DNA from 4 places in the Solwaraspora sp. WMMB762 genome. Region 3 is predicted to be linked to each of the others. Evidence: riboswitches for the same ligand, from Rfam matches in the RefSeq annotation. Region 3 holds a riboswitch; each other region holds the start of a gene.
What was found. Region 3 has a riboswitch for cobalamin ahead of cobN (cobaltochelatase subunit CobN). Riboswitches for the same ligand answer to the same signal wherever they lie in the genome.
Positions count from the first base shown of each region.

Region 1: it holds a riboswitch for cobalamin, as region 3 does, so the genes downstream of both, ACN27J_RS18775 (hypothetical protein) here and cobN (cobaltochelatase subunit CobN) in region 3, are expected to answer to the same signal.
Region 2: it holds a riboswitch for cobalamin, as region 3 does, so the genes downstream of both, metE (5-methyltetrahydropteroyltriglutamate--homocysteine S-methyltransferase) here and cobN (cobaltochelatase subunit CobN) in region 3, are expected to answer to the same signal.
Region 4: it holds a riboswitch for cobalamin, as region 3 does, so the genes downstream of both, ACN27J_RS26280 (ribonucleoside-diphosphate reductase subunit alpha) here and cobN (cobaltochelatase subunit CobN) in region 3, are expected to answer to the same signal.

Region 1 covers NZ_JBMHMD010000001.1:4,206,645-4,214,201, forward strand. The annotation lists partial or broken gene ACN27J_RS18745 (IS5 family transposase) at 1-234, opposite strand, end outside; gene ACN27J_RS18750 (aldehyde dehydrogenase family protein) at 201-590, opposite strand; gene ACN27J_RS18755 (bifunctional 2-methylcitrate synthase/citrate synthase) at 671-1,792, opposite strand; gene prpB (methylisocitrate lyase) at 1,841-2,752, opposite strand; gene ACN27J_RS18765 (MmgE/PrpD family protein) at 2,749-4,308, opposite strand; gene ACN27J_RS18770 (short-chain fatty acyl-CoA regulator family protein) at 4,451-5,860, shown strand; cobalamin riboswitch at 6,229-6,447, shown strand; gene ACN27J_RS18775 (hypothetical protein) at 6,758-7,060, shown strand; gene ACN27J_RS18780 (MerR family transcriptional regulator) at 7,155-7,557, shown strand, end outside.
Region 2 covers NZ_JBMHMD010000001.1:4,217,290-4,224,846, reverse strand. The annotation lists gene ACN27J_RS18820 (amino acid adenylation domain-containing protein) at 1-623, shown strand, start outside; gene ACN27J_RS18815 (2,3-dihydro-2,3-dihydroxybenzoate dehydrogenase) at 703-1,470, shown strand; gene ACN27J_RS18810 (isochorismate synthase) at 1,490-2,671, shown strand; gene ACN27J_RS18805 ((2,3-dihydroxybenzoyl)adenylate synthase) at 2,664-4,382, shown strand; partial or broken gene ACN27J_RS18800 (ribonucleotide-diphosphate reductase subunit beta) at 4,659-5,575, shown strand; gene ACN27J_RS18795 (hypothetical protein) at 5,553-5,876, opposite strand; cobalamin riboswitch at 5,985-6,193, shown strand; gene metE (5-methyltetrahydropteroyltriglutamate--homocysteine S-methyltransferase) at 6,307-7,557, shown strand, end outside.
Region 3 covers NZ_JBMHMD010000001.1:771,979-779,535, forward strand. The annotation lists gene cobN (cobaltochelatase subunit CobN) at 1-3,527, opposite strand, end outside; cobalamin riboswitch at 3,584-3,714, opposite strand; gene ACN27J_RS03700 (precorrin-3B synthase) at 3,832-5,121, shown strand; gene ACN27J_RS03705 (precorrin-8X methylmutase) at 5,118-5,756, shown strand; gene ACN27J_RS03710 (precorrin-2 C(20)-methyltransferase) at 5,753-7,276, shown strand; gene ACN27J_RS03715 (cobalt-precorrin-6A reductase) at 7,264-7,557, opposite strand, start outside.
Region 4 covers NZ_JBMHMD010000001.1:5,846,001-5,853,557, reverse strand. The annotation lists gene ACN27J_RS26285 (ribonucleotide-diphosphate reductase subunit beta) at 1-236, opposite strand, end outside; gene ACN27J_RS26280 (ribonucleoside-diphosphate reductase subunit alpha) at 233-2,560, opposite strand; cobalamin riboswitch at 2,702-2,911, opposite strand; gene ACN27J_RS26275 (hypothetical protein) at 3,005-3,559, shown strand; gene ACN27J_RS26270 (ROK family protein) at 3,537-4,520, opposite strand; gene ACN27J_RS26265 (putative N-acetylmannosamine-6-phosphate 2-epimerase) at 4,520-5,305, opposite strand; gene ACN27J_RS26260 (DUF4434 domain-containing protein) at 5,302-6,240, opposite strand; gene ACN27J_RS26255 (carbohydrate ABC transporter permease) at 6,273-7,094, opposite strand; gene ACN27J_RS26250 (carbohydrate ABC transporter permease) at 7,087-7,557, opposite strand, start outside.

The sequences.
Region 1 (7,557 bases), 3.4 Mb from region 3:
GCGGCGGTTGGCCCTCGACGTGTAGGCCTTGTCTGCGAGGACCCGGTCCGGGCGGCTCCGGGGCCGGCCACCGCCGAGGCGGGGCACCCGGATCCCGTCGAGCACCGCGATGAACGGCGGGCTGTCCCCGCACCGCCCGGCGGTCAACACGATCGACAGCGGCTTCTGCCCCTGCTCACACGCCAGGTGCACCTTCGTGCTCAGGCCGCCCCGCGACCGCCCGAGCGCGTGATCGTCCGGTTCGACCGTGACCCCGCGAACTCGACCACCTCCGCTCCTCGCTGGATGTCACCGTGTGCGTCGGCGACGGTCTTGCCGTGTTCGGCCGGCAGCAGCGTGGCGAGTTCACCGGCCTGCTGGTGGATGAGGGCCAACCACCGGATCAGGATTCGGGCGCGGCGCTGCGGATTCGTGGCGGCCCAGCCCCGTTGTGCGGCCGCCGCGTCGGCGAGCGCCGCGTGGACCTCGTCCGCCGAGGCCATCGGCACCTGCCGGGTGACCTGTCCGGTGCTGGGGTCGTAGACGTCGCCGAATCGGCCGGTGCTGCCGGCGACGCGTCTGTCGGCCACGAAGTGGGTGAGCTGTTCCATGGCGTCTCCTGGTGGGAAACGGACGGCCTGGTCCTGGTGGGACCGCAGACGTCGGGGCTTCTGGGTGGTTGCGGTGCCGGTCAGGCCGGCACGGGACGCTGCTGCGGGCCGGTGTAGGCGCTCAGCGGGCGGATGAGCACGTTGGCGGTGAGCTGCTCGACGATGTGCGCGGTCCAGCCGGTGATGCGGCTCATCACGAAGATCGGTGTGAAGGTCGGGGTGTCGAAACCCATCACGTGGTACGCCAGTGCGGAGGGGTAGTCGAGGTTGGGGTGGATCCCCTTGCGTTGGAACATGGCGGTCTGGAGCCTGGTGTACACCTCGGCGAGCCGGCGAATGCGGTCGTCGGCGTGGGCGGCGATCAGGTTGTCCAGGGCGTTCTGCATGATCGGTACGCGGGAGTCGCCGTTCTTGTAGACCCGGTGCCCGAATCCCATGATCTTCTGCTTGGTGGCGAGAGCGTCGTCCAGCCAGGATTCCACCCGGTCCGAGTCGTCGATGGCGACGAGCATGTGCATGACCGCTTCGTTGGCGCCGCCGTGCAGCGGGCCCTTGAGTGCGCCGATCGCGCCGGTGACGGCGCTGTACAGGTCCGACAGCGTCGAGGTGATCACTCGGGCGGCGAAGGTGGAGGCGTTGAAACTGTGCTCGGCGTACAGGATCATCGTGGTCTCGAAGGCGCGGACCACGTCGGCGGGCGGTACCTCGCCGAAGCACATGTGGAAGAAGTTCTCGGCGTAGCCGAGTGTCGGGTCCGGTGGGATGGGGTCCTGTCCCCGACGTCGGCGCAGGTCCAGGGCGACGACGGTGGGCAGTTTCGCGAACAGTGACAGGGCCTTGGCCTGGTTGGCCGCGCTGTGGGCGAGGTCCTCGGTCGGGTCCTGGGCACCGAGGTAGGACACCGCGGTGCGCAGCACGTCCATCGGATGGCAGGTCTCGGGAAGCTTGCGCAACAGTTCCTGCCCGGTGCGGTCCAGGGACCGCTGGGCGGCCTCGGCGGCACGGAAGTCGGCGAGTTGGGTCGCGTGGGGCAGGTCGCCGTGCCACAGCAGGTGGGCGACCTCTTCCCAACTGCGGGAGGCGGCGAGGTCCTGCACGGCGTAGCCGCCGTAGGTCAGCGAGTTGGTCTCGCTGATCACGGTGGAGATGGCGGTGGTGTCGACCACCACGCCGGTCAGGCCACGGCGGATGTCGGTACTCATCAGTGTCGTTCCTCCGGTATCTCGGGACGCGCCGCGCCCGCGTGGTGGTCAGGCGTCGGGTGGCAGGGTGAAACCGGCGACATCGACGTCGAAGCGGCTGTACTGGTCGTAGTCGATGACCTCGTAGAGCCGGGAACGGGTCATCATCGTGTCGAGCAGCCCGGTGGCGGTGCCGTCGGCGGCGAGTCGACGCAGACCGGACTCGACCGCGCCCATCGCCAGTCGCAGCGTGGTGACCGGATAGATGACGAGGTTGTAGCCGAGGTCGCGGAGTTGGTCGACGGTGAGGCTCGGGCCCTTGCCGAACTCGGTCATGTTGGCCAACAGCGGCACGTCGACGGCGGCCCGGAAGGCGGCGAACTCCGCCTCGTCGGCCAGCGCCTCCGGGAAGATCGCGTCCGCTCCGGCGTCGACGTACGCCTTCGCCCGGGCGATCGCACCGTCCAGGCCCTCGACCGCACGCGCGTCGGTGCGGGCCATGATCAGGAAATCGGGGTCGCGGCGGGCGGCCACGGCGGCCCGCAGGCGACGGACCATGTCCTGTGGCGCGATCAGTGTCTTGCCGTCCAGGTGTCCGCAGCGTTTCGGGTTGACCTGGTCTTCCAGATGGCAGCCGGCCAGTCCGGCGTCCTCCAGCCGTTGGACGGTGCGGGCTGCGTTCAGCGGCTCGCCGAAGCCGGTGTCGGCGTCGACCAGCGCCGGCAGGTCGGTGCTGGCGGCGATGTCCGCGGCCCAGCTGGCGACCTCGGTCAGTGTGGTCAGGCCGATGTCGGGCAGACCGGCGGCGGCCGACAACGCCCCGCCGGAGACGTACACCCCCTCGAATCCGGTCTGCTGCACGATCCGGGCGGTCAACGGGTTGAAGGCGCCCGGTAGCCGCAGCAGTTCGCCGCTTGCCAGGCCGGTGCGCAGCGCCGCGCGTTTGGCGGTGGCGCTGGTGCGCGCGTACAGGTAGGTCATCGGACGATTCCTCCCGGTAGGGCGGCGTCGGCGTGCGCGATCGCCGCGTGGTCGACCGTGGGGAACAACGCCGGCAGTTCCTCACCGGTGAGGTCGGCGAGCCGGGCGGCGGCGTCGAGGAACTCCCGCTGGGCGTCGGCGGGGACCACGCCCTCGGCGAGGGTGGTGAACTTGCGGACATAGGCCGGGCGGTCGAAGGGGCGAGCGCCGTCGGGGTGGGCGTCGGCCAGGGCGAGGGAGTCCCGCAGGACGGTGCCGTCGGTGAGGGTGATCTCCAGGCGTCCGCCGAACGCCTTCTGCGTCGGGTCCGGGCTGTGGTAGCGGCGGGTCCACTCCGGATCCTCGACCGTGGTGATCTTGTTCCAGAGGGCGACGGTGTCGGGGCGGCCGGCCCGGTGCGGGTCGTACGAGCCGACGTGGTGCCAGGCCCCGTCCTGCAACGCCACGGCCAGGATGTAGGGAATGGAGTGGTCCAGCGTCTCCCGGCTCGCGGTCGGGTCGTACTTCTGCGGGTCGTTGGCTCCCGAACCGATCACGTGGTGGGTGTGGTGGCTGGTGTGCAGGACGATCGAGGCGATCCGGTCCACCCCGGCGGCGGTGTCGATGCCGGGCAGCTTGTCGCGCATCGCGCGGGCGAGGTCGATGAGCGCCTGAGCCTGATACTCGGCGGAGTGTTCCTTGGTGTAGGTGCGCAGGATGCCGCGGAGTGGATCCCCGGGTGCCGGTAGCGGCACGGTGTAGGTGGCGTCCGGGCCGTCGAGCAGCCAGGCGATGAATCCGTCCTCACCCTCGTAGATGGGTGCCGGGGCGCCCTCGCCGCGCATCGCGCGGTCGACCGCCTCGATCGCGGCCTTGCCTGCGAACGCGGGGGCGTACGCCTTCCACGAGGAGATCTCGCCTTTGCGGGACTGGCGGGTGGCGGTGGTGGTGTGCACCGCCTGACCGATGGCCTGGTAGACCACCTCGGTGGGCAGACGCAGCAGCGCGCCCAGCCCGCACGCCGTCGCCGCGCTCAGATGCGCCACATGGTCGATCTTGTGCTTGTGCAGACAGATCCCGGTCACCAGGGCCACGTGCACCTCGTAGGCGACCAGCAGGCTGCGCAGCAGGTCCGCGCCGCTGGCACCGACGTGCTGGGCGACGGCGAGCAACGGCGGGATGTTGTCCCCCGGGTGGGAGTAGTCCGCCGCCAGGTAGGTGTCGTGGAAGTCGAGCTCCCGCACGGCCGTGCCGTTGGCCCAGGCCGCCCACTCGGGCGACACCCGCAGCGCCGGGTCGGCGCCGAAGATCGACGCGCCCGGGGCCATCCGATGCGGCCGGGCCTGCGCCCGGGCCACCGCGACCGGACGCCGGGACAGCGCGGCCATCGCCACCGCGGCGTTGTCGATCACCCGGTTGGCGACCATCGCCGCCGCGTCGGCGTCCAGCGGAGCGCGCGCGGTGGCCACCTCGGCCAGAGCCCAGGCCAGCTGCCGGTCGCGGGGCAGCCGTTCCGCACTGGGCGATACGCGTACGACGTGCTCGATCAACAGGGTCTCCTCAGGCTCGGCGGTCACCCTGTCAGGCTCACCGGCCGACAGGTCCTGCGTCGAGGCCCGGAAAATGCGTACTTTCCACGACGGGAGCAGTGAAACTGCAACGTTTGCAAAACTTGCAAGTGTTATATTCGCAGCTCGGGGCACCGCGAGGAGGCGACGAGTGACGGCGGACAAGAAGCTGTACGCGCACGCCAAACTGCGCCGGCTCCGCCGCGAGCATGGCCTCACCCAGGCCGAACTCGCCCGCCGTCTAGACATCTCCACCAGCTATCTGAACCAGATCGAGAACAGCCAACGCACGCTCACCGCGCCCATCCTGTTGCGCCTGGCCAAGGTGCTCGGCGTCGATCCGGAACACTTCGCCGACACCGACGTGGAGCGACTCGGTGCCGACGTGCGCACCGCGCTGGCCGACGAGGCGAGCGGCGTGAGCGTCGACCCGGTCGAGGTCGTCGAACTCGTCCGCGACTACCCGGCCGCCGCCCGCGCTCTGGTCGCCCTGCACCAGCGCTACCAGGACGCCGTCGGACGGGTCGCCGCCCTCGCCGGACCCACCGGCAACCCGCCGCTGCTCGGTGAGCCGCACGACGCCGTACGCGACTTCTTCTACGAGCACTACAACCACTTCGACCCACTGGACACCGCCGCCGAACAGCTCGCCAGCCACCTACGGCTGACGCCCGCCCGAGCGGCCGAGGCGCTCAGCGAATACCTGCTCGATCAGCACGGTGTCCGGGTGGTCGTCACGACTCCCCCCGCCACCGGCGAATCACGCCGGTTCGACCCGGACAGCCGGGTGCTCTACCTGGCCGCCAACCATGCCAACGGCCAACGCGCCTTCCAGATGGCCACCCAGCTGGCATTCCTCGAACACGGCGACCAGATCAGCGAGCTGGCGACCGGCCTCACCTCGCCGCCGGCGACCGCGCTGGCCCGCATCGGCCTCGGCAACTACTACGCCGGCGCGCTGCTCATGCCCTACACCGACTTCCACCGCCAGGCCGAACAACTGCGCTACGACGTCGACCTGCTCGCTGGCCAGTACGGCGTCAGCTTCGAAACCGTCTGCCACCGGCTCAGCACCCTGCAACGACCGACCCGCCGCGGAGTACCGTTCGCCTTCCTGCGCGTCGACCGCGCCGGGAACATCTCGAAACGACAGTCCGCGACCGACTTCCACTTCTCACGCTTCGGCGGCACCTGCCCTTTGTGGATCATTTACGAGGCGATCGCCGCCCCCGGACGGATCCTCACCCAGGTCGCCGAGATGCCCGACGGAAAACGCTACTTCTGGATCGCCCGCACCGTCACCCACGGCGGACGCGGACACCACAGCCCGCGCAGCACCTTCGCCGTCGCTCTCGGCTGCGAAGTACGCCACGCCCACCGGCTCGTCTACAGCGACGGCATCGCCCTCGACGACCCCCGCACCGCCACCCCGATCGGCCTCGGCTGCCGCATCTGCGAACGCCGCGACTGCGCCCAACGCGCCCGTCCGCCCGCCGCCGGCGGCCTACTCATCGACGAGAACCGGCGCACCGTCATCCCCTACGCGGTGGACCGCAGATAGCGTGCATCGAACGTGGTGAGCAAACACTACGGCACCGGCGCATCACCTTCTCCCAACGACTGGGCGTTCGGGAGCTGCCCATCCGGGACTACGCGCCACCACACCACACGGGAACACACCGGCTACGGCTTCTACCGGCTGACGCCCACGGGCACCCCTGCCTCCGGCGCACCTTCGGGACGTCGTTCTGGCCGTGTACCGACACTGGTACGGCCTGCCCGCCGAGCATCCGGTGGTACATCGCACGTTGCGCGCCAGTGGTCTGCTCGGCCCGGTGTTACCGCAGGTCTAGCGCAGCGCCGCCACCCGGGTTGTCGTCGACAGCGATGGCTTGATAGATGCCGGCCAGTTCGAGAGCTCTGACACGGTATCCTTGCCTCGCAGCCGGTCTGCTGCGGCATCCAGTCGTGGCGGCGCAAGAGGGAACCCGGTGTGAGTCCGGGACTGCCCCGCAGCGGTAAGTGGGAACGACCATCGTCGAGGACACTGGACCCGATTCGGGTTTGGGAAGTGACGGTCACTAGGAAGCCCGGGATCTCCCGGTCACGCCCACGAGTCCGAAGACCTGCCCGCTGTCCACATGCACGAGGCCTGTGGCGAGCTCGGTGACCTTCGAGGGCGGGTTGACCATCAGCGACGGCACGTCCCCCGTGCTGCGCTCGATCGCACCCTCTCCGTGCCGAGTCTTCACGGCCGGAAGGAGACAGAGGTGCGCGCGGCATCGATTCGACAGCACCGTATGCCGACCGGCATTGGCGAGCCGCACCGTCTGCGGTTCACGCTCAGGAGCATGCCATGCAAGCTCAGCGTCCGAGCACGCTGCGGGGATCGCCTCGACGTCAACCTGTGCACCTGCCGGCCGATCACCCCTGTCCCGCACCACGAGCGGAGCACCCCATGAGCAAACCGCTGCGGCCCCGACGCACGATCATCAACGGCGAAGAACTCGTCGTCCTACCGGTCGCCGACTACGAACGTCTCGCCACCGCGCGCCGGCAACTCGGAGCACGCGAGGCCCGGCTTCGTAGCCTGACCCACCAGGTGCGCGTCCTGACCGAACTGCTCATCACGATCCAGCAGTTCCTCGCGGAAGCACCGGCCTGCTGCGACACACGACGCGATGCCGACAACCAGCTCAGCGACCTGACGCGCGCCCAGCGACTCCCGCGACCCGCGTCCGCACCCGAGACGAGACCATGAGTCACCGTCACCTCCGGGAGCCCTCCGCAACCGCACCGGTCACGGCACCGTCCTCGGCGGGGGTCTGGTCGGTGTTCACGCCGCAGGGACGCCGATGAGTGACGACCGGCCGCCTCACCTCATGCCGTCCACCGGCCGCCACCCCCCGGCACCCGACGACTGCCGAACTCCGACCGAATCGCCGCTGCCCGCCGGTGCACTCGCCCGCCGGCTCGGTGTGGCCCCCACGACGCTGCGGTCCTGGCACCAGCGGTACGGGCTGGGCCCCAGCGGTCACCAAGCCGGTCAACATCGCCGTTACACGCCACAGGACGTGGCCGCGCTCACGGTGATGGCCCAGTTGACCGCGCGTGGCGTGTCCGCGGCGGAAGCCGCCCTGCAGGCTCGCCGACAGGCGACACTGCAGCCCGTCGTCCACCCTGCCGTCGACCACCACACCGAGTCCGCAGCCCGTGGGATCGCCCGCGCCGCTCGCCGCATGGACGTACTGACCCTGC
Region 2 (7,557 bases), 3.4 Mb from region 3:
TCCGTGCGCTGGTGGGTGACGGCGGGTTCCATCTGGCGGGGTGGTCGATCGGCGGGATGGCGGCGCAGGCGGTGGCCGCGCTCGCCGCGACGGACGGCCAGCCGACCGGGGTGGTCGCGTTGCTGGACGCCTATCCGGCCGCGCAGTGGCGGCATCTCGGCCAGCCGACGCGCACCGAGGTGCTGCGCGGCATTCTGCGGATGGCCGGGGTCGAGCATCTCGTGCCGGCGGAGTCCGTCGTGGACGACGCCGACGTTCACCGGGTGTTGCGGGCCGGGGGCAGCCCGATGGCGGCGCTGGCCCCACAGGTGCTGGCGGCAAGCATTCGCTGCGTGGCCCACGGCACTGAGCTGGTCCGTACCGGGGAGGACGTTCGGTTTCCCGGTGCGGTGCTGGTGTTCCGGGCTGCCGCGCCGCGCGCGGAGACCTGGCTCGACCCAGCCGGGTGGGCACCGTATGTCGGGCGGGTCGAGGTGGTTGACGTGCCGGCGACCCACCCGGACCTGGTACGGGTGCCGGCGGTCGACCAGATCGCGACGGTGCTCGCTGAACGGATCGCGGCAGCCGGGCGACCCGGTGAAGCGCCGGACGCAGTCGTTGCCCAAATGTCAGACAATAGTTAGGCTACCCAAAGTAGGGCGGTGCGGTGTCGCAGCAGCGGACGATCCGCATCGCAAATCCTGGCCACTGACAGGGGGAGCCGTGGAACAGCTACTGGCAGGCGTGGTGGCAGTGGTCACCGGTGCCGCCGGTGGCATCGGTGCCGCAGTCGGCCGAGCCCTCACCGCTGAAGGCGCAGCCGTCGCGGCACTCGACCGGGACCAGTCCCGGCTGGCGGAAACCGCCAGCCGGTCCGGGGCGGCACCGTACCCGATCGACGTCGCCGACCCGGACGCGGTCGACGACGCGATCGAGCGGATCGAGGCCAGGCTGGGACCGATCGGCGTCCTCGTCAACGCGGCCGGGGTGCTGGTCCCCGGTCCGGCCACCGCGATCAGCGACCGCGACTGGCACGACACCTTCGCGGTCAACACCACCGGCGTGTTCCACATGTGCCGGGCGGTCATCGCTCGGATGCGGCCACGGCGCGACGGTGCCGTGGTGACCGTGGCATCCAACGCGACCGGAGTGCCGCGTACCGGAATGGCGGCATACGCGGCGAGTAAGGCCGCCGCGGTCGCCTACACCATGTGCCTTGGTCTGGAAGTGGCCCGCGACGGCATCCGCTGCAACGTGGTGTCCCCCGGATCGACCGACACCCGGATGCTGCACCAGCTGTGGACCGACGGCACAGGGCCGCGCGACACCGTCGACGGGCGACCTGATCAGTTCCGCACCGGGATCCCGCTCGGCCGGATCGGCGCCCCCGACGACGTCGCCGAGGCGGTGGTGTTCCTCGCCTCTCGCCGAGCACGGCAGATCACCCTGCAGAACCTGTACGTCGACGGCGGAGCGGCACTGCGGATGTGAGGGGAGCAACGTCTTGTCAGTGACCCAGACCGGCCTGGCCCGTCCGGACGTCGTCGACCTGCTCGACGCCTACCGTCCCGACGCGGCGTCGTTCTTCTTCGCCTCGCCGCGACAGGCGATGCTCACCACCGGTGTGGCGGCGCTCGTCCCCGACCGGCCGGCCGACCTGCCCACCTACCTGGCGAACCTGCTGGCCGAAGCGCGCGGTGACCTGGCAGAGCCGGTCGCCGTCGGCGCGTTGCCGTTCGCCGGCTTCGCCGGCGCACGCATGGTGGTGCCGGCGGCGGTACGTCTATCCGACCCGATCCCGGCCGCCGGTCTGCCACGGCCCGCCGTCCGCGCCGTCCGGCCGACCCGGGTGCTGCCGGTACCGGCAGCGTCGCGGTACCTGGACGCGGTGCGGCAGGCGGTGGCCATGCTCCGCGCCGGCGAGTTGGACAAGGTGGTGCTGGCGCGCTGCCTGCAGGTTGACGTGGACCAGCCGGTCGACGTGCCGTCACTGCTGCACGCCTTGGCGTGGCGGGACCCGCGCGGCAACACGTACGCGGTGGATCTGCCCGGCGGCCGCACGCTGCTCGGGGCGAGCCCGGAACTGCTGGTGTCCCGCCTCGACGGGCAGGTCGTCGCCAATCCGCTGGCAGGCTCGCTGCCCCGGGCCGCTGACCCGGCGGAGGACCGGCGTCGGGCGGCGGCCCTGCGGGCTTCGGTCAAGGACCGCCGGGAACACGCCTTCGTGGTGGATGCGGTGGTGGAGGCACTGCGGCCCTACCTGCACCAGGTACGTGTGCCGGCCGGACCGCCGACGGTGGTCCCGACCGCCAGCATGTGGCACCTGTCCACCCGGGTCACCGGGCAGGTCATCGACCCCGACGTATCGGCGCTGCAACTGGCGGCGGCGTTGCATCCGACCCCGGCGGTCTGCGGCACACCGGTCGACGCCGCCCGTACCGTCATCTCCCGGCTCGAACCGTTCGACCGCGACTTCTACGCCGGCATGGTCGGCTGGGTCGACGACGCCGGCGACGGCGAATGGGTCGTCGGAATCCGTTGCGCCCAGGTGACCGGGCAGTCGTTGCGGCTGTACGCCGGTGCCGGGATCGTGGCCGACTCCACGCCTGAGGCGGAGCTCGCCGAGACGGCGGCGAAGTTCCGGACCATGCTCACCGCGATGGGTGTCCCCGCGGGAGAGACAGATGAGTGACCAGCCGCAGTCGACCAGCCGCCCCGACCCGGCGCCCGCCACCGACGTCGACTTTGTCCCCTGGCCAGCCGGGTACGCGCAGCGGTACCGGCAGGCCGGCTACTGGCGTGGGGAGACCTTCGACCAGTGGCTCGCCGGGCTGGCGGCACGGCACGGCGACCGGTGCGCGGTGGTCGGTGCCGGCCAGCGGTGGAGCTACCGCCAGCTGCACCGACGGGCGCACCGGCTGGCCGCCGGCCTGCACGATCTCGGTGTACGGCCCGGCGACCGGATCGTGGTGCAACTGCCGAACGTGCCGGAGTTCCTCGCCCTGCTGTTCGCCCTGTTCCGCATCGGTGCCTGGCCGGTGCTCGCGCTGCCCGCGCACCGCCGTGCCGAGATCACTCACCTGGTCGAACTGACCGGCGCGGTCGGTTACGCGGTCGCCGACCGGCACGCCGGATTCGACTACCGCGACCTGGCCCGCCGAGTCCGCTCGTCCAGCGGCGGCACGCTGCGGCACGTGCTGGTGCACGGCGACGCGGCCGAGTTCATCGATCTCGCCGCCCTCGACGGTGACCCCACCGGCCTGCCGGTCGGGCCGGCCGCGAGCGAGGTCGCCTTCCTCAACCTGTCCGGCGGCAGCACCGGGCTACCGAAACTGATCCCCCGTACCCATGACGACTACCTGTACAGCGTGCGGGCCTCCGCCGAGATTTGCGGACTGGACGAGCAGACGGTCTACCTGTGTGTGCTGCCGGTGGCCCACAACTTCTCGCTGAGCTCACCGGGGGTACTCGGCGCACTGCACGCCGGCGGCCGGATCGTGCTCGCCGCCGCGCCGACTCCCGCCGTCGCGTTCGACCTGATCGCCGCCGAACAGGTCACCATCACCGCGCTGGTGCCGCCGTTGGCCAAGCTGTGGCTGCAGGCCGCCGCCAGTCGCCGGCCCGACCTGTCCAGCCTTCGGCTGCTGCAAGTCGGCGGCGCGCGGCTCAGCGACGAGGTGGCCGCCCGGGTGCGGCCGACCTTCGGCTGCCTGTTGCAGCAGGTGTTCGGCATGGCCGAGGGTTTGGTCAACTACACCCGGTTGGACGACCCGCCAGCGGTGGTGACCACCACGCAGGGCAGACCGATCAGCCCGGACGACGAGATCCGAGTCGTCGACCAGCACGACCGGGACGTCCCTCCTGGCGGCACCGGGCAGCTGCTCACTCGGGGCCCGTACACCATCCGGGGTTACTACCGGGCGGCGGCGCACAACGCGACCGCGTTCACCGCCGATGGCTTCTACCGTACCGGCGACCTGGTCCGCCGTACCGCCAGTGGGCACCTGGTGGTCGAAGGAAGGGTGAAGGACCAGATCAACCGGGGCGGCGAGAAGGTCGCCGTGGAGGAGGTCGAGAACCATCTGCTCGCCCACCCGGCGGTGCTGGACGTAGCGGTGGTCGCCGTCCCCGACGACATGCTCGGCGAGCGCACCTGCGCGATCGTCGTACCACGGCAGACACCGCCCCCGGTCGCGGCGCTCCGGGCGTTCCTCCGTGACCGGGGACTCGCCGACTTCAAGATTCCTGACCGGGTCGAGTACGCCGCCGGCTTCCCGCTCACCGGTGTCGGCAAGATCAGCCGGACCGAGCTGCGTGCCCGGCTCGCGGCGGAACTCGCGACGGCGACCGCCGACGATCGCCGAATCGGCTCGCCTCGGAATCATGGCAGGGTGGGCGGTTGACGGGCTGACGCTTCTGGAATTCAACCCCGCCACAGTGCCGCCGGCGGGACCAGGCGCGGGCACGATTGGGGTCTCCGCAGTCAGATCACCTTCGCCACACCACCAGCACTTGGGCCTGTGCCGATCATATTCGCACAAGATGGTGGTTGCGGTGTGCTTCCGCAGAACGGCGGACAGCAGGTTCCGGCGGTCGACCATCGTCCGCCGCCACAGACGCCCGCCCATAGCGAAGCACCGATGCGGTATCCACGGTTCTTCGACCGGTTCCGCGACGCGATCAAGAACACCTGGACCGTCGAAGAGGTCGACCTGCACTCCGACCTCGCCGACCTGGCCCGCCTCACGCCTGCCGAGCGGCACCTGGTGTCCCGACTGGTCGCGTTCTTCGCCACCGGCGACAGATCGTGGCCAACAACCTGGTGCTCAACCTCTACCAGCACGTCAACTCGCCGGAGGGTCGCCTCTACCTGTCCCGGCAGCTGTTCGAGGAGGCGGTGCACGTCCAGTTCTACCTGAACCTGCTGGACACCTACGTGCCGGACGAGCAGGAACGGTTCGCGGCGTTCGCGGCGGTGGACAACATCCCGTCGATCGCCCGCAAGGCCGAGTTCTGCTTCCGGTGGATCGACTCGATCTTCGAGCTCCGGGAGCTGCGTACCCGCGCCGACCGGCGGGCGTTCCTGCTCAACCTGATCTGCTTCGCCGCCTGCATCGAGGGCCTGTTCTTCTACGGTGCCTTCGCCTACGTGTACTTTTTGCGGTCCCGGGGGCTGCTCAACGGTCTCGCGTCGGGCACCAACTGGGTGTTCCGCGACGAGTCGATGCACATGGCGTTCGCCTTCGACGTGGTGGACACCGTCCGCGCCGAGGAGCCGGACCTGTTCGACGCCGAGATGGAACAGCAGGTGCGGGACATGCTCGCCGAGGCGGTCGAGTGCGAGGTGCAGTTCGCCGCCGACCTGCTCGAACAGGGCGTCTCCGGGATGTCCCTGGCCGACATGCGCGAATACCTGCAGCACGTCGCCGACCGGCGGCTGGCCGTGCTCGGCATCGCACCGATGTACGGCTCGACCAACCCGTTCGCCTTCATGGACCTGCAGGACGTGCAGGAACTGTCGAACTTCTTCGAACGCCGGGTGTCGGCGTACCAGGTCGGGGTGACCGGGTCGGTCACCTTCGACGACGACTTCTGATTCGACGACGTTTTCTGCTCGGTTGAGCCGGATCGCTGCTGTCCCGGGCGGAGTTGTCGCCCAGGACAGCAGCGACCCGATCACAGACGCATTCCGTCGGTTCAGATGCGTTGAGCATGGCCTGGATCTGCGCAAGACGGGTCTGGGCATCGCGCAACTGCTGGTGTACTCGTACCGTCCGGGCGACCCGTGCGCCCACCTGCCGACGGGACGCATCAAGGCGGTTGAAGTCCGCAGGCGAGACCGCGATCATTTCACGGCCATCGACAATCACGGCACGCTTGTCGATCTTGCGGCCCATGCGGCACCTTCCGTGCGGACGAAGGTTGGACGACAAGTCCACCACGCGACAGCCAGGCACTGTCCCGTACGTCGGACACCCTGACCCGGACAGCGCCCTCGGGCCCGTACGATGGCCGGTGGAGCTGGTTCGTCCCGTCCGTACGGGCGGGACGTCGTAAGAGGGAACCCGGTGGGAGACCGGGACTGCCCCGCAGCGGTGAGTGGGAACGACCGCCGTCAACAGAGCACTGGACCGCGAGGTCTGGGAAGCGACGGCCAGTAGGCGACTGTGTTATGCCCACGAGTCCGAAGACCTGCCAGCGCTGCGCACGCCGCCGGTGTGCGCCGCCGGCGGCCTCTCGGGAGGGCCAGGGCGGAAAGCCGGTACCCGAGGTGTACCCGTTTTCCCTCCCGTGTCCGCCGGGCACTTCGAGGGAAGGACCCCCTTGGTGAGTACCGCATTCGGCCAGAGCACCGTGCTCGGCTACCCACGCATCGGCGCCAATCGTGAGCTGAAGAAGGCTGTCGAGGCGTACTGGGCTGGCACCATCGACGCCGACGACTTGGAGAGCACCGCCGCCGGGCTGCGGGCCGAGGTCTGGCGTACGCTGCGCGACGCTCGCCTCGACGCGATCCCGTCGAATGTCTTCTCCTACTACGATCACGTTCTCGACACGGCCGTCGCCGTCGGCGCGATCCCGACCCGGTTCACCCGGCTCGGCCTCTCCGCGCTCAACACCTACTTCGCCATGGCCCGCGGCGTGGACGCCGAGCCGGCCCTGGAACTGACGAAGTGGTTCGACACCAACTACCATTACCTGGTGCCGGAGATCGACTCCGACACCGTCTTCACGCCCGATCCGACCAAGGCGCTCAGGGAGTACGCCGAGGCCGCCGAGCTGGGCATCACGACCCGGCCGGTGCTCGTCGGGCCGGCCACGTTCCTGCTCCTGGCCAAGGGCGACGATCCGTTCGCCCGCATCGACGACCTGGTCGAGACGTACGCGCGGATCCTCACCGCGCTGGCCGACGCGGGCGTGGCCTGGGTGCAGCTCGACGAGCCCGCGTACGTCGCCGACCGCACCCCGAACGAGATCGACGCGCTGCGCCGCGCCTACACCCGACTCGGTGAACTGGCCAACCGGCCGCAGATCTTCGTCGCGACCTACTTCGGTGAACTCGGCGACGCGCTGCCGGCACTGCTGGGCACCCCGGTCGAGGCCGTCGGCCTGGACCTGGTGGCGGGACCAGGGAACCTTCACCGGCTCGCCGCCGCCGGCCCACTGGGTGGCAAGACGATCGTCGCCGGCCTGGTCGACGGCCGCAACATCTGGCGTACCGACCTGCGGGCCGCCATCACGGCCGGCGCGACCGTCGCCGGCCTCGCCGATCACATGGCCGTGTCCACCTCCTGCTCGCTGCTGCACGTCCCGGTCGACCTGGCCGACGAAACCCGCCTCGATTCCCGGCTGTCCGAGCGGCTCGCGTTCGCCCGCCAGAAGGTCGACGAGGTCGTCGTGCTCGGTCGGGCGCTGCGCGACGGCACCACGTCACTGCCCGCCCCGGTGCCGCCCATTCCCGCGCAGTGGCGTCACGACGATGTCCGTGGCCGCCTGACCGCTCTGCGGCCCACCGACCGGCAGCGCGGCGACTACGCCACGCGCGCTGACCGCCAGCAGGAACGGCTGGGACTGCCGGAG
Region 3 (7,557 bases):
TCGGCCGCCTCCAGCAGCCGCTCGGTGATCCCGTGCAGCGCCCACGGGTTCGACTCGGTCAGGAACCGCTGGTTGACCTCGTCGAGCACGTACGTCTCGGCCAGCTTGTCGTACATCCAGTCGGCCACCACCCCGGCGGTGGCGTCGTAGCCGAACAGGTAGTCGACCGTGGCGGCCAGCTCGAACGCCCCCTTGTAGCCGTGCCGGCGCATCGCCGCCAGCCAGCGCGGGTTCACCACCCGGGCCCGGAAGATCCGGGCGGTCTCCTCGTGCAGCGCGCGGGTGCGCACCGCCTCCGGCCGGGTGCTGTCACCGACGTAGGCCGCCGGGGCCGACCCGGTCAACGCCCGGACGGTGGCGATCATCCCGCCGTGGTACTGGAAGTAGTCGTCGGAGTCGGCGATGTCGTGTTCGCGGGTGTCGATGTTCTTCGCCGCCACCGCGATCCGCCGGTACGCCGACTCCATCTGGTCGCGGGCCGGCGCGCCGTCGAGGTCCCGGCCGTAGGCGTAGCCGCCCCACACCGCGTAAACCTCGGCCAGGTCGGCGTCGTCGCGCCAGTTGCGGCTGTCGATCAGCTGCAGCAGCCCGGCACCGTACGTCCCCGGCTTGGAGCCGAAGATCCGCATGGTGGCCCGCCGGGTGTCGCCGTGGGCGGCCAGGTCGGCGCGGGCGTGCGCGGCGACGAAGTTCACCTCGTCGGGCTCGTCGAGCGCGGCGACCAGCCGGACCGCGTCGTCCAACATGGCCACCACATGCGGGAACGCGTCGCGGAAGAAACCCGAGATCCGTACCGTCACGTCGATGCGGGGCCGGCCCAGCTCCTCGGTCGGGACCACCGTGACGCCGGTCACCCGCCGCGACGCCTCGTCCCACACCGGCCGTACGCCGAGCAGCGCCAGCACCTCGGCGATGTCGTCTCCGGCGGTACGCATCGCCGACGTGCCCCACACCGACAGTCCCACCGAACGGGGCCAGTCGCCGGTGTCGGCCCGGTAGCGGGCCAGCAGCGACTCCGCCATCGCCTGACCGGTCTCCCAGGCCAGCCGGCTCGGCACCGCCTTCGGATCCACCGAGTAGAAGTTGCGCCCGGTCGGGAGCACATTGATCAGCCCGCGCAACGGTGACCCGCTCGGCCCGGCCGGCACGTACCCGCCGGCCAGGGCGTGCACGACGTGGGCCAGCTCGTCGGTGGTGCGGGCCAGCCGGGGCACCACCTCGGTCGCCGCGAACTCCAGAATCCGGGTGACCAGCGTGGCCCGCCCGTCGTCGCCACCGCCGAGCACGCGCGTGGTGACCTCGGCGGCGGCGTCCGGTCGCCAACCGTGCTCCTCCATCGCGACCACCAGTTCCCGGGCGACCGCCTCGGCCGCGTCGGTGCCATCGCGGTCGGTGCCGGACTCGTCCAGGCCCAGCGCCTCCCGCAGGCCGGGCAGCGCGGCCACCTGCCCGGCCCACATCTGGCGGGCCCGCAGCATCGCCAGCACCAGGTCGACCCGGGCCGCGCCGACCGGTGCCGAGCCGAGCACGTGCAGCCCGTCGCGGATCTGCACGTCCTTGACCTCGCAGAGCCAGCCGTCGACGTGCAGCAGGAAGTCGTCGAACTCGGCGTCGTGCGGCCGGTCGTCCAGACCGAGGTCGTGGTCGAGCCGGGCGGCCTGGATCAGGGTCCAGATCTGCGCCCGGATCGCCGGCAGTTTCGCCGGGTCCAGGGCGGCGATGTTTGCATGCTCGTCGAGCAGTTGCTCCAGCCGGGCGATGTCGCCGTAGCTCTCCGCCCGGGCCATCGGCGGCACCAGGTGGTCGATCAGGGTGGCGTGCGCCCGGCGTTTGGCCTGGGTGCCCTCACCGGGGTCGTTGACCAGGAACGGGTAGATCAGCGGCAGGTCGCCGAGGGCGGCGTCCGGCCCGCAGCCGGCGCTGAGCCCGACCGTCTTGCCCGGTAGCCACTCCAGGTTGCCGTGCTTGCCGACGTGCACCACGGCGTGCGCGCCGAAGCCGTGCTCCAGCCACCGGTACGCGGCCAAATAGTGGTGACTCGGCGGCAGGTCCGGGTCGTGGTAGATGGCCACCGGGTTGGCCCCGAAGCCGCGCGGCGGCTGCACCAGCAGCACGATGTTGCCGGCGCGCAGCGCGGCGAGCACGATCTCGCCGTCGGGGTCGCGGGAGGTGTCCACGTACAGCTCGCCCGGTGGCGGACCCCAGTGCCGTTCTACCTGTTCGCGCAGCTCGGCCGGGAACTCCGCGTACCAGCGGCGGTAGTCGGCGGCCGGGATCCGCACCGGGTTGCCGGCCAGCTGATCCTCGGTCAGCCAGTCCGGATCCTGCCCGCCGGCGGCGATCAGCGCGTGCATCAACGCGTCGCCGTCGCCGTCGGCCAGGCCGGGGACCGCGTCCGGACCGTCCGGCGGCCCGACGTCGTAGCCGGCCTCGCGCAACGTCCGCAGCAGCGCCAGCACGCTGGCGGGGGTGTCCAGGCCGACCGCGTTGCCGATCCGGGCGTGCTTGGTCGGGTACGCCGACAGCAGCACCGCGATCCGTTTGTCGCCCGCCGCGATGTGCCGCAGCGCGCCGTGGCGGACCGCGATCCCGGCGACCCGGGCGGCCCGCTCGGGGTCGGCGACGTAGACCGACAGCCCGTCGGCGTCGATCTCCTTGAACGAGAACGGCACGGTGATCAGCCGGCCGTCGAACTCGGGGATGGCCACCTGGGTGGCCGCGTCCAACGGGGACAGTCCGTCGTCGCTGGCCGCCCAGGTCTGCCGCGAGCTGGTCAGGCAGAGCCCCTGCAGGATCGGCACGTCCAGCTCGGCGAGGGCGCCGACGTCCCAGGCGTCGTCGTCGCCCCCGGCGCCGGCGGTCGCCGGTCTGGTCCCGCCGGCGGCCAGCACCGTCACCACCAGGGCGTCGGCCTGGCGCAGGGTGGCCAGCAGCTGCGGGTCGGCCGAGCGCAGCGACGAGCAGTAGACCGGCACTGCCCGACCGCCGGCGGCGTCGACCGCGTCGCACAGCGCGTGCACGAAGCCGGTGTTGCCGGCCAGGTGGTGGGCCCGGTAGTAGAGCACCGCCACGGTCGGCCGCCCCGGTGCCGCCGGCACGCTCGTGCGCTCCAGTACGCCCCACTCCGGAGCCGGCTGCGGCGCGGCGAAGCCGTGCCCGGTGAGCAGCACCGTGTCGGACAGGAACCGGTGCAGCTCGGCGAGGTTCGGTGGGCCGCCGTGGGCCAGGTAGGCGTGCGCCTCGGCGGCCACCCCGGCCGGTACGGTGGAGAGCTCCATCAGGGCGGCGTCGGGTGCCTGCTCACCGCTGAGCACCACCACGGGGCGGCCGTCGGCCAGCAGTGCGTCCATCCCGTCCGGCCAGGCCCGGCGGCCGCCGAGCAGCCGGACCACCACGAGGTCGACGCCGGACAGCAGCTGCGGAAGGTCGTCGACCGACAGCCGGGTCGGGTTTGCCAGGCGCCAGTCGGCACCGCTGGCCCGTCCACTCAACAGATCAGTATCTGAAGTGGACAAAAGTAGCATCATCGGACGCCCGGTCCTCCCTCGGGGTCCGCGCCCCGGGTCGTCGGTCGCGGCGACCGGAGTCTCCTGGCTCCCGGATCAACGCTCGCCCCGGCCTTCCGGCACCCGACTGAGGGGACCGTGGCCGTCGGTGGGGTCTGCTCCCCGGTGACAGTGGCGGGACCGCACCGGATTCACACCGGACTTCCTCCGCTTGTCGCCGCGTCTGGCTACCGAACACTGTCACGACCGGCGGACGTTTCGTCAAGGTGTGATGTATTCGCTGTGCGGCGGCCGCCGTCCGGGGACGACCCGTAGTATCCGCCGGGTGCCCGCCTTGCCATCGCCGCCCGCCCGGGGCGCACCCGATGCCTGCCCCGGTGCCGTGCAACTGCACCCGGCCGCCGACGGCCTGCTGGCCAGGATCCGCTGCCCCGGAGGGCTGCTCACCGCCGCCCAGCTGCGGCTGCTGGCCGCCGTCGCCCGCGACCACGGTGATGGACATCTCGAACTGACCAGCCGGGCAAACGTCCAGGTGCGCGCGGTCGCGGCCGCCGCCACCGGACCGCTCGCCGCCCGGCTGCGTACGGCCGGGCTGCTACCGTCGACCGCGCACGAACGGGTCCGCAATATCCTCGGCTCCGCCCTCGCCGACATCGACACCCCGGCGGCCTGGGACGTCGGGGCGCAGGTCCGCGCCCTCGACGCGGCGATCTGCGCGGAGCCGGACCTGGCCCGGCTCTCCGGGCGGTTCCTCTTCGCCATCGACGATGGCCGAGGCGACACCGTCGCGGCCCGAGCCGACGTCGGTCTGCTGCCCGGACCGGACGACGAGGTGACCGTGCTGCTCGCCGGTGCCGACCACGGGCTGCGGGCCCGGCCCGCCGACGCGGTACGGGTCGCGGTCGCCGCCGCCCGTGCCTTCCTGGACGATCCGGACGCAGCGGCCGGCAGCGCGTGGCGCCTCGATGACCTGACTCCGGCAGCGCTGGACCGCGTCGTGATCCGGGCCGGCACCGCACCCGGGGTACGGCGTACCGCGCGGCGGTGGCAACCACTGACGCCGGCCGGCGGCCCCGTCGCGCAGGTCGGGGTGCGGCACCGTCCCGACGGCGACTTCGCCCTCGTCGTGGCGGTCCCGTTGGGACGCTTGACAGTCGACCAGGTCGACCTGCTCGCGGCCGCGTCGCCGCAGCTGAGGATCACGCCGTGGCGGGGGGTGGTGCTGCCCCGGGTCACCGACCCCGCCGGTTGGGCGGACCGGCTCACCCGCGCCGGGCTGGTTACCGACCCCGACTCGCCGTGGCTCGGAGTGACCGCCTGCGCCGGGCTGCCGGGCTGTGCCCGGTCCCGGGCCGACGTGCGCGCCGACGCGGCAGCGACGCACACCGGGCGGCCGGCCCCGACCGGCGGTGTGCCAGCACCGGGGCGTCGTCACCGCCTTCCGGTGCACTGGATCGGCTGTGAGCGTGGCTGCGGCAGTCCGGCCGGTCCGATGGTCCGGGTGACCGCCACCGGTGACGGGTACCAGATCGACGCCCCCGACCGGACCAGCATCCGCCTCCCGACCGGGGCCGCCCTTGGTGCGGCCGTCCAGACCGCACGTGAGGAGCAATGATGGACCATATCCGCGACGCGGCAGAGATCTACCGGCAGTCGTTCGCCACCATCCGTGCCGAGGCCGACCTGAGCCGACTCACCGCCGAGCAGGCCCGGGTCGCGGTGCGGATGATCCACTCCTGCGGAATGGTCGACCTGGTCGACGACCTGGTCTTCTCGCCGCAGGTGGTGGCTGCCGCCCAGGGCGCGTTGCGGGCCGGCGCGCCGATCCTCTGCGACGCCACGATGGTCGCCGCCGGCATCACCCGGCGCCGGCTGCCGGCCGACAACCCGGTGCTGTGCGCCCTGTCCGACCCCCGGGTGCCCGAGCTGGCCGACCGGCTGGGCACCACTCGCAGCGCCGCGGCCGTCGAGCTGTGGGTCGACCGCCTCGACGGCGCGGTGGTCGCCGTCGGCAACGCACCGACCGCGCTGTTCCGGCTGTTGGAGCTGGTCGACGCCGGTGCCGGCCGGCCGTCGGCGGTGCTCGGCGTACCGGTCGGTTTCATCGGCGCCGCCGAGTCCAAGCAGGCTTTGATCGACCATGGTGGACTGGAACACCTGGTGGTCCGGGGACGACGCGGTGGCAGCGCGATGGCCGCCGCCGCACTCAACGCGATCGCCAACGACGACGAGGGACAGGTGGGGCGTTGAACGCGCGTCGCGGCGGACCGGGTCAGCTCTACGGCGTCGGGCTCGGCCCGGGTGACCCGGAACTGGTTACCGTGAAGGCGGCCCGGCTGATCGCTGCGGCTGACGTGATCGTGCACCATAGTGCCCGGCACGGTCGCAGCGTCGCCCGGTCCATCGCCGAGCCGTACCTGCGCGCGGGACAGATCGAGGAGGCGTTGGTCTACCCGGTGACCACCGAGCGCAGCACCCATCCCGGCGGCTACCGGGCGGCGATGGACGAGTTCTACGCCGACTGCGCGCGGCGGCTCGCCGCCCATCTCGACGCTGGTCGGACCGTGGTCGTGCTCGCCGAGGGCGACCCGCTGTTCTACGGCTCCTACATGCACCTGCACAAGCGGCTGGCCGACCGGTACCCGACCGAGGTGGTGCCCGGCGTCACCTCGATGAGCGGTGCCGCCGCCGCACTCGGCCGGCCGTTGGTCGAGGCCGACGAGGTGCTCACCGTCCTGCCCGGCACCCTGTCCGGGGCGGAGCTGACTAGACGGCTGGCCGAGACCGACGCCGCCGCCGTGCTCAAGCTGGGCCGGACCTTCCCGGCGGTACGCGACGCGCTGACCGCCGCCGGCCGGCTCGACGACGCGTGGTACGTCGAACGGGCCAGCACCGGGGGGGAACGCGTCGAGCCGCTGGCCGACGTCGACCCGGCGACGGTGCCGTACTTCTCCCTGGCGTTGCTGGCCAGCCGTCGCGGTGGCACCGTCGCGGCGAGCGCCGCCGACAACGCCCGGTCCGGCCGGGGAGAGGTGGTGGTGGTCGGCCTCGGACCGGCCGGCCGGGACTGGATCACCCCGCAGGCCCAGGCCGCTCTCGCGGCCGCCGACGACCTGGTCGGGTACGGACCGTACCTGGACCGGGTGCCGGCCAACCCCCGGCAACGCCGGCATCCGTCGGACAACCAGGTGGAGGCGCAGCGGGCCGCGCACGCGCTTCGGCTGGCGGCCGACGGAGCCCGGGTCGCGGTGGTCTCCTCCGGCGACCCCGGGGTGTTCGCGATGGCCACGGCGGTGCTGGAGGTCGCCGCCGAGCCCCGCTGGAAGGACGTGCCGGTCCGGGTGCTGCCCGGGGTGACCGCCGCCCAGGCGGTGGCCAGCCGGGTGGGGGCACCGCTCGGGCACGACTACTGCGTGCTGTCGTTGTCGGATCGGCTCAAACCCTGGCCGGTGATCGAGCGGAGGCTGCTCGCCGCCGCCCGCGCCGACCTGGTTATCGCGATCTACAACCCCGCGTCGCGCAGCCGGACCTGGCAGTTGGCCCGGGCGCGGGATCTGCTGCTGGAGCACCGGTCGGCGCAGACCCCGGTGGTGGCGGGCCGCGACATCGGCGGCCCCGGCGAACGCGTCGACGTGGTGGCGCTGGCCGATCTGGACCCGGCCACGGTGGACATGCGGACCCTGTTGATCGTCGGTTCGTCAGCGACCCAGGTCAACCACGGCCGGGACGCGGCGCCGGTGGTCTTCACGCCACGGCACTACCCGGGCTGAGCACCTGCCGCCGCGCCGAGCCCGGCCAGCCAGGTCACGGCGGCGTTGACATCGCTGACCGTCGGTGCGGGTGGCGCGGCGGCCCGGTCGACCATCAGCACCGGCAGTCCGAGCTCGCGGGCGGCGACGAGCTTGGCGTACGTCTCGTCGCCGCCGCTGTCCTTGGTGACCAGCACGTCGATGGCGTGCGTGCGCATCAGCGTCCGTTCGCCGTCCACGGTGTACGGCCCACGATCGAGCAGCAGCACCCGGTCGGCGGGCAGCGGCGGCTGCGGCGGGTC
Region 4 (7,557 bases), 5.1 Mb from region 3:
GGCGACAGTCTGGCCAGGTCCGGCAGGTCGGAGTGCAGGTCGACCTCTTCAACCGTCCAGGTGTTCTTGATCGCGTCCCGGAACCGGTCGAAGAACTGCGGGTAGCGCATCGGCCGCAGGGTCAGGTCCATGCCGGGGTCGAGCAGCAGCTGCCGTCGGCCCGCAGCTGCGGCGGCGGTCGCGGTGGCGGCGTCAGCGGTCGCGGCGTCGGTGTTGGTTTCGGAGACGGTGGTCACTGGCAGGCCTCACAGGTTTCGGGGTTTTCCAGGGAGCAGGCCGACGCCTCGTCGGCGCTGGCCGCGACGGTCGGCCCGGCGGTCGGCGCGATGCCGACGGTGGCCTGCTGGATCCGGGTCGCCGGACGCGACCGCAGGTAGTAGGTGGTCTTCAGCCCGGACTTCCAGGCGTACAGGTACATCGAGGACAGCTTGCCGATGGTCGGCGCGCTGAGGAACAGGTTCAGCGACTGCGACTGGTCGACGTACGGGGCACGGGCGGCGGCCAGGTCGATCAGCGCCCGTTGCGGCAGCTCCCATGCGGTACGGAACAGCTCCCGCACGTCGGCGGGCAGATCCGTGAGGCCCTGCACCGAGCCCTCGGCCCGCTTGATCTGCTCCCGGACCGGTGCTGTCCACAGCCCGCGCGCCTTCAGCTCACCGACCAGGTAGGTGTTGATCTGCAGGAACTCCCCGGACATGGTTTCGCGTTTGAACAGGTTGGACACCTGCGGCTCGATGCACTCGTAGCAGCCGGCGATCGAGGCGATCGTCGCGGTCGGCGCGATCGCGACCAGCAGCGAGTTCCGCAGACCGTGTGCGGCGATCGTCGACCGCAGTCGGGCCCACCGCTCGGGCTGGCCCGGCTCGGCACCCCACAGGTCCGGGTGCAGCTCGCCCCGGGCGGCCCGGGTCTCGGCGTACGCCGGATGCGGGCCGAACCGTTCGGCGAGCCCGGCGGAGGTTTCCAGCGCGGTCAGGAAGATCTCCTCCTGGACGCGGGTGGACAGCTCCCGGGCCGACGCCGAGTCGAACGGTAGCCGCAGCGTGAAGAACGCGTCCTGCAGGCCCATCAGCCCCAGCCCGACCGGCCGCCAGCGCGGGTTCGACGCCGACGCCTGCGCCGCCGGGTAGTAGTTGATGTCAATCACCCGGTCGAGGAACACCACGGCGGTACGGACGGTGGCGCGCAGCTTCGCCCAGTCGACGCCGTCGGCGGTGACGTGCGCGCCGAGGTTGATCGACCCGAGGTTGCACACGGCGGTCTCGTCGTCGCTGTTGACCTCGAGGATCTCGGTGCACAGATTGGACAGGTGGATCGTGTTGCCCGGCTCACCGGTCTGGTTGGACAGCCGGTTCGCGGCGTCCTTGAACGTCATCCACCCGTTGCCGGTCTGCGCCAGGGTGCGCATCATCCGCCCGTACAGGTCGCGGGCCTTGACCGTCCGGACCGCCTTCTTCTCCGCCGCCCGGTACGCCTCGTCGAACGCCTCGCCGAACAGGTCGGGCAGCTCGGGTGCGTCGGACGGGTCGATCAGCGACCAGTCGGCGTCCGCCTCGACCCGCCGCATGAACTCGTCCGGGATCCAGTTGGCCAGGTTGAGGTTGTGGGTGCGCCGGGCGTCCTCACCGGTGTTGTCCCGCAGCTCCAGGAACTCCTCGACGTCCGGGTGCCACGGCTCCAGGTAGACGCAGGCGGCGCCCTTGCGGCGGCCACCCTGGTTGACCGCCGCGACCCCGGCGTCGAGGGTCTTGAGGAACGGTACGATCCCGTTGGACCTGCCGTTGGTGCCCCGGATCAACGCGCCCCGGCCGCGTATCCGCGACCAGGAGATGCCGATCCCGCCGGAGAACTTCGACAGCTTCGCCACCTGGTGGTACCGCTCGTAGATCGAGTCGAGTTCGTCGCGCGGCGAGTCGACCAGGAAGCAGGACGACATCTGGGTGTGCCGGGTTCCCGAATTGAACAGGGTCGGTGAGCTGGGCAGATAGGCCAGGCTGGAGATCAGCCGGTAGAAGTCGATCGCCTCGGCCGGGGTCTGGGACAGCCCGCAGGCCACCCGCAGCAGCCAGTACTGTGGCGTCTCCACAACCAGCCGGGTCTGCGGATGCCGCAGCAGGTAACGGTCGGCCACCGTACGCAGCCCGAAGTACTCGAAGCGCAGGTCGCCGTCGACGTCGACAGCGTCGTCGAGTTTGCGGGCGTTGCGAGCGACGAAGGCGGCGGTGTCGTCGCCGATCAGCCCGAGGCCGTGGGCGTAGCGGATCGACTGGCTGAAGCTGGCCACCTGCTGGCCGCGGACCTCCTTGTCCACGTAGGCGGCGAGCAGCCGGGCCGCCAGTTTCGAGTACTGCGGCTCCTCGCCGATCAGCTCCGCCGCCGTCTGAATGGACAGTTTGTCCAGCTCGGCGGTTGTCGCCCCGTCGTACAGTCCGCTGATCGTCCGGGTCGCCACCCGCAGCGGGTCGACCTCGTCCAGGTCGGCGACCCAGTGTTCGACCGCCTTGACGATCTTGTTGACGTCCACCGGTTCGGTGTCGCCGTCGCGCTTGCGTACCTGCATCGGTTCCCCTTGTCGTGCCTGTCCACCGGTCGACGGACACACGGGGAGGACGCCACCGGTCACCCACCTGGCGGTCTGCTCCGCCGGCGTGGACCGGTCGTCGGCGTCGGCCGTCCCGCGCGGCCTTCGACCACCGCACGCGACGCGTGCGGCACGCTGGCAGGTCTTCGGACTCGTGGGCGTCGTGCTCGTACCTACTGGCCGTCGCTTCCCGGACCCGCCACGGGTCCAGTGCTCGGTGACGGCGGTCGTTCCCACTCACCGCTGCGGGGCAGTCCCGGACTCTAACCGGGTTCCCTCTTGCCTCGACCACCGCCGAGGGGCGGCCGAACCAGCTGCGGGGTACACCATATATGGGAGCAAGCCAGAAGACGCAACACCAGATACTGTGTTCGGCGTGTCGCGGCGTCGGGTGCACCGGGTGCGAGGAGGAGGGTCCGTCGGGTGAGAAGCGTGCTATGGGGTCTGTACGGGGCGGTGCTCGGCGCCCTGCTCGTCGGCGTCGTCGGGGTGCTCAGCATCCAGGCGACCGGGCTGCGGGCCGGTGCGGTCTTCGACCTGAACAACACCCTGGCCGGGATCACCTCGCCACAGACCCCGTACCTGCCGATGCTCGGGATCGCGGCCGTGAGCAGCCTGGCCGCATGGGCGCTCACCGTCGGGCCCCGGCGACGGCCCCGACTGTGCCGGGTGGGCCTGGTCGTCGGCTTCAGCGTGTCGACCATGGCGCTGATCGCCCTGTCGTTCGTCATCGCACCCGACATCGCCGCGCAGCGCGAACTGCTACTCGGAATCCTGCCGGGCTGGCGGGGATGGATCCACAGAGGAGGCGGCGAGTCCGCCGTACACCTGCTGGTGGCCCTGGCGATCGGATCGCTGTGGCTCTATCCAGACCGACAACCGGCCCGGCCCACCGCTGCCAGCGGCGGCGGTACGGGCGGACAAGGTGGCGACGCGGCGACTGGCGCCGAGCCCGTCATCGACCTCGGCCGGCGCTGATCCGGCCGGCGCTGATCCGGCCGGTGAGGACCCGGCCGGCGAGTAGCGCGGCGCCGGCCAGCACAGCGGCGTTGCCGAGCCGGGCGGTACGCACCGGCAGCCGGTCGATCCCGGGCAGCGCCGCCGCGTGCAGCGCGGCACGCACGCCGGCGACGAACCGGTCGCCGAGTCCGACGACGCCACCGCCGAGGACGACCACCTCGGGATCGAGCAGGTTCGCGGCGGTCGCCAGCCCCGCGCCCAGCACCTGGGCAGCCAGCTCGGTCACCTCGACCGCGACCGGATCGCCGCCGGCAGCCGCCGCCGCGACCTCCTCCAGGGGCGGTGCCGCGCCGCGACCGGTCCGGGCCGCGTACTCGGCGGCGATCGCCGGGCCGGCCGCGTACGCCTCGACGTGGTCGACCGCGCCGCAACCGCAGCGTCGGCCGAGGTGCCGGGCGGCCGGCAGATGTCCGACGCTGCCGGCGAACCCGTGCCGGCCCACCAGCACCTCGCCGCCGACCACGATGGCGCCGCCGATACCGGTGCCGGCGGCGACGACGAGCGCGTCCCGGGCGTCGGCGGCGGCGCCGCACCACGCCTCACCGGCGGCCATCGCGTGTACGTCGTTGCACACCACGACCGGCAGGCCGAGGGCGGCGGTGAACGCTGCCCGCACGTCGGTGCCCCGCCAGCCGGGCAGGGTGTCGGTGGCGTGGGTGACCCGACCCGCCGGGTCGACGGCGCCAGCGGTGCCGACCCCGCAGGCGACCGGGGTCCCAGCCGCGTCCCGCCCGACCTGACGGGCCAAATCGATCGCAGCGGCGAGTACCGCGGCGGCGCCCTCGGCGGCCGGCGTCGGCACCCGGCGCAGTGGGCCGACAGCGCCGTCGACGCCGACGAGCGCGGCGGCGATCTTCGTACCTCCGATGTCGACACCGATGGTGACCGGGCCGTCGGTGCCGGCCATGGCTGCCGCCATCAGTGCTGCCCAGCCAGGCTGGCCGAACTGTCTGCGCTGGCGGCACCGGCCGGGCCGGTCGGGCTGGCCGGGCGTGGAGCGGCTGCGGCGAGGCCCCGGGTCAGCGCGACCGGGTCGGTGATCGCGGTTCCGACGACCGTCGCGTACGCGCCTGCGGCGAAGGCGGCACGCACCTGGTCGGGGGTGGCGAACCGGCCCTCGGCGACGACGCGGACCCCGGCGGCGGTGAGCGCCGCGACGAGGTCGAGGTCGGGGGCCTCCTGCCGTGGGCTGTCCGGGGTGTACCCGGACAGTGTGGTGGCCACCAGGTCCGCGCCGGCCGCCCAGGCGGCGGTGCCCTGGTCGACGGTTGCCACGTCGGCCATCACGGGCAGGCCGAGCTGCCCGTGGACGCGGGCGACCAGAGCGTCGACCGGCAGCTCGCCCCGTCCGGTGGCCTCGACGGCGACGACGTCGGCACCGGCGGCGGCGAGCGCCTCGACCAGCTCCCAGCGTGGGGTGATCAGGTCGCGGTCAGCGGCCCGCTCCTTGTGCAGCGCGATCACCGGAAGGTCCACTACGGACTTCACGGCCCGTACGTCGTCGGGGTGGTTGACCCGCACGGCGGCGGCACCACCGAGGGCGGCGCACGCGGCGAGCCGGGCGATGACGGACGGCACCCGCAGCGGATGGCCCTCGGGTGCCTGGCAGGAGACGACCAGGCCGCCGGCGATCGCCGCCACCGGCTCCAGCCGCGGGGCCGCCGGGTCCAGCTGCGGCGCCGCCGGGTCCTGCGGCGGGATCATCGGGCACCCCGGGAGGTGAGGAACTCGCCGTAGCGGTCGTAGAGGTTGCGGGCCGCCGGCCACACCGAGTTTGGGCTGAGGAAGTGGGAGAACTCGAAGGTGATGATTTTCTCCACGTACGGTTGGACCGCGTCGATCTTGTGCGCCAGCTTGCGCCAGTCGGTCGGGGGGAACCGGATCGGCATGTCCCGGTCGAAGGTCTCGATGTTGGCCCAGGAGGCGATGCCGTGCCGGCTCGCCGCCTCGGCGGTCGCGGCGAAGTACTCGGCCGACCGGGCCAGCTCCACGGTGCCGTCCTGGAACGCGCAGTAGTCGACGAGTCCGGCGTACCGCTGGAAGATCTCCTCCCAGATCCGCACGTGCTCCTCGGGCGAGCGGGGCCGCTGCCGGGGGTCGGTGCTGGTGGCCATGTCGGCGCGGCCGTGGAAGAACGGCGACACCAGGATCGGCAGCTCGCTGATCTCGCGCAGCCGGGCCGCGAGGGTGGTGTTGATGTCGAGGATCCGCAGACTGGTGTCCGTGGTCTCGTGCGGCAGGTACCAGCCGCGCAGCGCCGGTGACCCGCCGTACCGCTGCCACATCTCGTCGATGACGGCGAGGTTGATGTCGACCTCGGTCCGCCAGTCGTAGCGGTACCAGTGGTAGTGCGAGTCGTAGAGACCGAGGAAGAAGTCGATGTCGCGCTCGGCGGCGAGGTCGAGGAAGAGCTGGACCAGGTCGACGTGGACCGGCAGCGCGGGCAGCCGGTCGGTCACCGCCCGGCTCGGGCAGGCCAGCCGCTCACCCAGGCCGAGCCGGATGAGCACGACGGTGTCGATCCCGGCTTCGACGAAGGTGTCGAACTCGCGGGCCCATTCCCGCTCGCCCCAGTTCTGCGACGGGATGTCGACGCTGATCTCGTCGAGGAAGGTGCCGCTGATCGCCTGGTACGACATGGACGTTCCTTTCGCGGTTGGTGCGGTCGTGGTCACTTCAGTCCCTTCGTCGCGATGCCCTCGACGAAGTACCGCTGCCCGAGCAGGAAAATGATCAAAGCCGGGAGGGTGAACATGACGCTGGCCGCCATCAGTGGACCCCAGTCGACGCCGTGCTCGGAGAAGAACGCGTACAACCCGACCGACAGCGTGTACTGGCTGCTGTCGCTGAGGTAGATGAGCGGGTTGAGAAAGTCGGTCCAGGTCCAGACGAACTGGAACACCGCCACGGTGGCCAGCGCCGGCCGGGCCAGCGGAAGCACGATCCGCCAGTAGACCCGGAACTCCGAGGCGCCGTCGAGCCGCGCCGCGTCGAGCAGTTCGTCCGGAATCCCGACGAGGAACTGGCGGAGCATGAAGATGAAGAACGGGATGCCGAAGAAGCTCGGCACGATCAACGGGAAGTAGGTGCCGACCAGGCCGAGCTTGTTCCACAGCAGGTACAGCGGGACGAGGGTCACCTGCGGCGGCAACATCATCGAGCCGAGGACGAGCGCCAGCATCAGGCCGCGTCCGGGCCAGTGCAGCTTCGCCAGGGAGTACGCCACCAGCGGGCAGGACACCAGGCTGCCGACGACGCAGAGCCCGGAGACCAGCAGGGTGTTGCCGAGGTAGCGCCAGAACGGCATCGCCGACAGGGCCGCCTCGAAGTTGCCGAACTCCCACTGCTCGGGCAGCAGCCGGGGCGGCAGCGAGAACACCTCGGTGGGCGGTTTCAGAGCGGTGCCGATCATGACGATGAACGGGAACAGCATGCCGAGCGCGATCGCCCAGACGAGCGCGTGACGGCCGGCGAACCGCGCTTTTCTATCCATAGTGAACCCATCGCCGCGAGGTGAGCATCAGGACCGCGGTGACCGCGAGCGTGACGAGGAACAGCACCCAGGCCAGCGCCGACGCGTAGCCCATCTTCAGGAACACGAACGCGTTCTGGTACACGTACATCCCGTAGGTCAGCAGCGAGTCGTCGGGGCCGCCGGCGGCCGCGTTGAGCCGGGTCTGCGCCAGCAGGTACGGCTGGGTGAACAGCTGCAGGCTGGTGATCAGCCCGACGATCAGCTGGAACAGGGTCACCGGGCTGATCGCCGGCCAGGTCACCGCGCGGAACCGCTGCCACGGCCCGGCCCCGTCGACCAGCGCCGCCTCGTACGTCTCGCTCGGCACGTCCTTGAGCGCGGCCAGGTAGATGACGGTCGTGCCGCCGACCATCCACAGCCCGATCAGGATGATCGCCGGCTTGGTGAACGTCGGGTCCTCCAACCAGTTCGGCTGCGGCAG